Regions from separate parts of the Acidovorax sp. 107 genome, predicted to be linked through region 3. Evidence: predicted binding sites of a transcription regulator. Region 3 holds the regulator's gene; each other region holds the start of a gene.
What was found. The regulator FNR, encoded in region 3, switches genes on or off when oxygen is low (the NO sensors DNR and NnrR bind a similar motif). The targets are predictions, from matches to a motif close to TTGATNNNNATCAA.
Positions count from the first base shown of each region.

Region 1: the regulator FNR is predicted to act here: its motif matches at 1,231-1,244, upstream of C8C99_RS02480 (FeoA family protein).
Region 2: the regulator FNR is predicted to act here: its motif matches at 778-791, upstream of C8C99_RS16460 (hemerythrin domain-containing protein).

Region 1 is NZ_QBTZ01000001.1:519,302-521,562, reverse strand. Features, by position in the region: gene C8C99_RS02485 (ferrous iron transporter B) at 1-814, opposite strand, end outside; gene C8C99_RS02480 (FeoA family protein) at 811-1,140, opposite strand; gene C8C99_RS02475 (copper-binding protein) at 1,275-1,706, opposite strand; gene C8C99_RS02470 (S9 family peptidase) at 1,694-2,261, opposite strand, start outside.
Region 2 is NZ_QBTZ01000001.1:3,531,541-3,533,801, forward strand. Features, by position in the region: gene C8C99_RS16455 (hypothetical protein) at 46-627, shown strand; gene C8C99_RS16460 (hemerythrin domain-containing protein) at 856-1,392, shown strand; gene C8C99_RS16465 (hypothetical protein) at 1,645-2,016, opposite strand; gene creD (cell envelope integrity protein CreD) at 2,013-2,261, opposite strand, start outside.
Region 3 is NZ_QBTZ01000001.1:1,052,051-1,054,311, forward strand. Features, by position in the region: gene C8C99_RS04985 (FixH family protein) at 36-314, shown strand; gene C8C99_RS04990 (hypothetical protein) at 374-667, shown strand; gene fnr (fumarate/nitrate reduction transcriptional regulator Fnr) at 774-1,496, opposite strand; gene hemN (oxygen-independent coproporphyrinogen III oxidase) at 1,686-2,261, shown strand, end outside.

The sequences.
Region 1 (2,261 bases), 530 kb from region 3:
ACGACTTGGGCAGCTCGGCCCAGCTGAACACCGCCTGGAACATCAGGAACAGCGTGGCCGCCAGGATCAACAGGCCCCACACCGGGTGCAGCACCACCGCATCGATGCGGTCGTCCGTGCGCAGGCTGACCACCGGCACGCGCACGGCCTGGTCCAGAATGCGCCGCACCTCCTGGTGGGTGCGAATGACATCGTTCTGCGCCTCCAGGTCGCTCGCGTCCAGCCGCGCCGCCGCATCGGGCGCCACCACGGGGCGCTGCAGCTGCTGCAGGTTGGCACCATCCAGCCACTGCACCAGCTCCTGCGCGCCGTTGCCGCGCACGCCCACGGTGGCCAGCACGGGCATGCCCAGCTCGCGCGACAGCACCTCGCGGTCAATGGCGATGCCCTGGCGCTCGGCCACGTCCATCATGTTGAGCACCAGCACCATGGGCAGGCCCAGGGCGCGCGCCTCCAGCACCAGGCGCAGGTTCAGGCGCAGGTGGGTGGCATCCGTCACGCACACCAGCACATCGGGCACGGGCTCGCCCGCGCGGCGCCCGCGCACGATGTCGCGGGTGATGGCCTCGTCCACGCTGTGTGCATGCAGGCTGTAGGCGCCCGGCAGGTCCAGCACGCGCACGCGGCGGCCAGCGGTGGTCTGCAGCAGGCCTTCCTTGCGCTCCACCGTCACACCCGCATAGTTGGCCACCTTCTGGCGCGCCCCGGTGAGCAGGTTGAACAGCGCGGTCTTGCCGCAGTTGGGGTTGCCCAGCAGCGCCACGCGCAGGGGCGCATCGGCGGCGTTGGGCTGCACAGTGGCCTGAGCGCTCATGCCAGCTCCTTGGCAGGCAGGGTGGCATCATCCAACGGCTGCACCTGCACCATGGAGGCCTCCTGGCGGCGCAGCGCAAACGTGGCCTGCCCGACGCGCACCGCGATGGGGTCGCCGCCCCAGCCGCCGCGTGCAACCACCTGCACGGTCTCACCGGGCAGAAAGCCGATCTCCAGCAAGCGCAGCAGCGTGCTGTGCTCTTGCGCGTCCTGCGCGGGCAACAAGCCCGTGACCCGGCCCAAGGCGCGGCGCGGCAATTGGTCCAGCCGCGAAGACAGGTTCTGCTGCGTAGGAAGATGCAACCGCGCCGCAGCGCCATCGTCCATGGTTTTCATGGTGACTGGCCTCGATACAAATAATAGTGATTCTCATTCTATCAATATCTGTATCGCAGTGGTCGCCGCCTCAATCTCTCCTTGATGCAGCGCAAGCTGCAATGCGCCCCGCCCCGCCAGGGCAGTCAGTCACATCGCTCAAACCGCTTGCACTCCGCCGTGACGCGGATGGACGTGAGCGTGTTTTCGCCGTCGATGTGCCGGGCAGTGAACTGGACCCAGGCCCCCTGCGGAATGCCGTGCAGCAAGGCAGGGTTGACGACCCGGAAGGTCTGTGTGGTGAACGGCAACTTGGCGCGGGGCAGCAGCTTGAGCCGCACATGCGTGGCGTTGCCGCCCGCATCCGCTTCCACAGACACCACCCGCGCCCGGGTGTAGACCGGAGCCGCAGGGGCGGCATCCTCAGCAACAGCCGAGGCGGCGCCCGCTGGTGCGACGGGCTGGGCACCTGCCGCACCACACACGGCGGCCAAGGCCAGTGCGGTGGCAAACCCGCAGCCGCGCTGCCCCCAGCGGGCAAGCAACCAAGTGACGGCCTGCCCCATCAGAACGCCCACGCGCCCAGCTGGTAGTAGTCAAAACCGCTGGTCCGCCCACCCAGGCATTGGGCGAGGAAGTCCTCGGTCTTGCGGTACATGGTGAGGTTGTTGGGCCAGCGCTGGTTGCCATGGCCATCCCCGGTGAAGGTGACGTAGTCCACCGGCTTGCCCGCCTTGCGCAGGGCCGCCACCATCCATTCGGACTGCTCCAGCTTCACGCGCGGGTCGTTCACGCCGTGCATGATCAGGATGGGCTTTTGCGCATGTTCCGCCCGGTACAGGGGCGACTTCGCGTCCATACGGGCGCGGTCTTCCGGCATGGCCAGGTTGCCCACATAGCGGTGCCACCAGGGCAGGCCCAGCTCCCAGTAGGGCGGTGCGGCCTCCAGCAAGCGCGCGATGTCCGTCACGCCCACCACATCCACGGCGCAGGCAAACACCTCGGGCGTGAAGGTGGCGCCCACCAGGGCCGAATAGCCGCCGTAGCTGGCACCGTAGATCGCCACGCGCTGCGCGTCGGCCACGCCGCGCTCCACCGCCCAGCGCACGCCGTCCACCAGGTCGTCGTGCATG
Region 2 (2,261 bases), 2.5 Mb from region 3:
GCAGATTTCATTCGATTGCATTCATTCCATACCGAGGAGAAACCCATGACATTCAAACGCACCCTGATCGCCGTCTGCGCCACCGGTCTGATGGCCACCACCGCTTTTGCCATGACCCCTGCAGAGCACAAGGCCGCCAAGGAGAGCATCTCGGCGGACTACAAGATGAACAAAGAAAAATGCGATGCCCTCAAGGCCAATGCCAAGGACATCTGCATGAAGGAAGCCAAGGGGGCCGAGGACGTGGCCAAGGCCGAGCTCGAAGCCCAGTACAAGCCCAGCCCCAAGGCCAGCCAGAAGGTGGCCGAAGCCCGCGCTGACGCCGCCTACGCCGTCGCCAAGGAAAAGTGCGATGACCTGACCGGCAACGCCAAGGATGTGTGCGTGAAGGACGCCAAGGCCGAACATGTGAAGGCCAAGGAGAACGCCAAGGTGGCGGCCGCCCAGGCCAAGCCCGCCGATAACGCGGCGGAAAAGGCCGCTAACGTGGCCGAAGCCCGCAAGGACGCGACGGCAGAGAAGAACGAGGCCAACTACAAGGCCGCCAAGGAGCGCTGCGACGCCATGAGCGGCGACCTGAAGTCCAAGTGCGTGGACGACGCCAAGCGCATGTACGGCCACAGCTGATCGAAGGCGGGCGCGGGGCGCCTGAACTGCGATCCCACGGCAAAGCTGCATGGACCCTGCCCGCATAGCGGTGCAGGGTTCTGCTGTGTCTGGCGAGGTGGCGAGGCTTTGGGCGCCGGTTGTCGCAGCCGCCGCATACGGCGCCGCGCCATGACCTGCGTCAACACCCGGACCGCCCGGGGCTCCTAAGCTCGCACCTTCGTTTGATCTGCCTGCACAAGGATTCCCATGGCCCAACTCGAATGGTCTGACGCGCTGAACCTCGACCTGCCCCTGATGGATGACACCCACCGGGAGTTCGTCGATCTGCTGGCCGCCGTGGACCAGGCCGATGACGCCAATCTGCTACCCCGTTGGCGCGCGCTGGTGGACCACACTGAGCAGCATTTTGGCCAGGAGGACGACTGGATGGCCTCCACCCGTTTCGCATCGGGCAACTGCCACAGCATGCAGCACAGTGTGGTGCTGAAGGTGATGCGCGAAGGCACGGCACGCGCCGAGCAGGGCGACCTCCAGGTGCTGCGCGTGATGGCCAGCGAGCTGGCGCTGTGGTTCCCGCAGCATGCACAGGCCATGGACGCCTCGCTGGCCCTGCACCTGCGCCGTGTGGGGTTTGACCCGGCGACGGGCGTGGTGCATGCCCCCGGCGCATTGCCGCAGGAGCTGATCCACGGCTGCGGCGGGGCCACCTGTTCGGACACGGATGCCCAAGGCGCCGACATACCCGCCGCGCAGCCTGACGCAGCGTCCGCCGTACCCGCCTGACCGGCGCCCCATCGGGTCGTCTATCCCCAGCGCTTGTCACTCAGCGTCGGCGCCTGCAAGGGAGGCTGCCGTTGTGTGCCCCACCGTGCAGCGACCTGGCGCGCGCGGTCCAGCGCGAGGGGCGCAGTCGCAGGGCGGCTGGGTGATCGCTCTTTTTTTTGATAGCTGATGGTGCATATTGCACTGGCGCTATCGCCCATTTCGATTGAAATTTGGTCCGCAGGGTCTGTCCACATCCCACTAGGTGGGCATTCAGACCCTATGGTGGCGCGGCATCAACAGGCCGGCCGTGCGCCATGCCAAGTCACGCAGGGCTCGGCGCAGGGCGGGTGAATCTGCGGCGGCATCTGCAGCACCGGCAGGGTCTTCGGGGGTATGGTCCGCTGCTGCACCGTGCGGGCAAAAGGCCGCGTCCAGCACCTGTTGCTTGGCGCAATGCAAGGCCAGCCGGTCCTGCGACCGCAGGGCCGCCATCAACTGGTCGCGGTGGCGCTGCACGCGGTCCGCTTCGGCGGCGGTCAGCGCGGTGCCCCTTGCGGGGCCGGTGCTGGCGGGCGGCGTCAGGGCCTGGGCCTGCGCCAGGTACTGGGCCCAGCGCGTGGTGTGGGCGGCGGTGGCGTTCATGCGGCCTCCGTGCGGGGCGCTGTGGGGCGCTGTACCGGTGGCATGGTGGGGCGCGGGGGCGTGCCGCCTTGCGACAGCCCGTACCAGTTCACCTTGCGCGTCAGCACCATCACCGCCGCCAGCACCAGGAAGAGTGCAATCGCCCCCACCACCAGCGCCGTCTGCTCCAGCTGCAGCAGCACATACAGCAGGCCATACAGCAGCGCAATGCCCGCCCCCAGCGGCACCCCGCGCGTGAGCCCGCC
Region 3 (2,261 bases):
GCACTTTGATCGAATTTGTTGAGGAGTAGAGCGCCATGCCTTCAAACCCTGCCATCGCTACGCCGGCAGTTTCCCCGCCCTGGTGGAAGTTTGGCCACGTGTGGCTGGTGATTGCCGGGCCTGCGATCGTGATCGTGGCCGGCTTTGTAACCCTGTGGCTCGCGATTTCGCGGCCCGATCCCGTGGTGGCCGAGGACTACTACCGCCAGGGTATCGAGATCAACAAGACCCTGGTCGCTCCAGGTAAGAGTCTGGCGCCGGCCCTCAAGGCCCGCAACCATGCGGCCACCCCGGTCCAGGACCAACCACGCTGACAACCCTGCGGTCTCACGCCTGAGCGTGACCGCATGCAGCACCAGGAGACAAAATCGATATGTGGACGCAACGCCTGATGTGGATTGCCTGGCCCGCCTTCTTGATGGCGGGCGTGCTGGAGATGCTTGTTTTTGCCATGGTGGACCCCCAGGACCTGCACTGGTTCGGGCAGCCTCTGGCGTTTTCGAGGGAGGGTGTCTACACCCTTGCTTTTTTTGCGTTCTGGGCCATCACCATGGCCACCAGCGCACTGACGACACTGCTGTCCATGTCACCCTTTGAGGTCAACCGGTGTCCGGTGCCCAATGCGGAGCGGCCCGACGATTGCCGCAAGACATCTTCTTGCTCCTGAACTTTGTCGGTTGCCTGTCTGGGCTCGCGTTGCGTGCCCGGCGGCAATGAGCCAGCACTGCACGAACCTGGTGTAGTGCCCGGCTCTGGGCGAGTGCCGCCGTTGCTCAGTGGCAGGTTTGCTGGCTATTCACAATGCGCCGCAGGGCATCGGTGTCGAGGATGCGGACATGGCGCTGCTTGACCTCCACGATACCTTCCTCCACAAACTTGGAGAACGTGCGGCTGACCGTTTCGAGCTTGAGGCCTAGGTAGCTGCCAATCTCTTCTCGCGTCATGCGCAGCACCAGCTCGGACTGCGAGAAGCCCCGCGCATGCAGGCGCTGTACGAGGTTCAGCAAGAAGGCTGCCAGACGCTCTTCTGCGCGCATGCTGCCGAGCAGCAGCATCACGCCATGCTCGCGCACAATCTCGCGGCTCATGATCTTGTGCACATGGTGCTGCAGGGCCGTGACTTCACGTGACAGCTCTTCGATACGGTCGAAAGGCATGACACAGACCTCGGCGTCTTCCAGTGCCACCGCATCGCAGGTGTGGTGGTCATTGACGATGCCGTCCAGCCCGATGATCTCGCCCGCCATCTGAAACCCCGTGACTTGGTCGCGACCATCTTCGGTGGCCACGCAGGTCTTGAAGAATCCTGTGCGGATCGCATAAAGGGATGTGAAGGATTCGCCATTGCGGAACAAGGTGCCGCCACGCTTGACCTTGCGACGCACAGCAACGACCTCGTCGATACGCTGCAGCTGTTCTTCATTCAGGCCCACAGGCATGCACAACTCCCGAAGGTTGCAGTTGGAGCAGGCGACTTTGATGGTGAGCGGATTCATAAGCACTTGGACTTGGGTTGGTGGCCGGGCATATCGCGCTTGCCGCGCATGGACATTTGAGCATGGCGCGGGCCAGCGGCTGACCTTCATCAAATTGTCGCCGTATGGCCGATGGGTTCACTTGATGCAGGTCAAGGACGTGTCCTGGAGCCTACGGCACAGTCAAGGTGTACGCAAGGAAATTCTCCCATGACTGCTGTTTCGCAAGATCTTCTGCGCCGTTTTGACGTGCCAGGGCCCCGTTATACATCGTATCCAACGGCCGACCGTTTTGTGGAGGCGTTCGGTGAGGAAGACTATGTGCTGGCGCTGGAGCAACGCCGTTCAGGCACGGTGGCCAAGGCCATGCCGCTGTCTTTGTACGTGCACATTCCGTTTTGCGAATCGCTGTGTTACTACTGCGCTTGTAACAAGATCATTACCAAGCACCATGACCGTGCTGACGTCTACTTGCGCTATCTGAGCCGTGAGATTGACCTGCACACGGCCCACTGCGGGGTGGGGCAGGTGGTCAGTCAGTTGCACTTTGGCGGCGGAACGCCCACCTTTCTCTCGGACGCTGGCTTGCGAGAGCTGATGGCCATGCTCAAACGCAGTTTCACGCTTGCGCCGGGAGGGGAATACTCGATCGAAGTGGATCCGCGTACTGTCAACGCGGATCGATTGGCGCTGCTGGCCGAACTGGGGTTCAATCGCTTGAGTTTTGGTGTGCAGGACTTTGACGCCGAAGTGCAAAAGGCCGTTCATCGCATCCAGCCGGCCGAA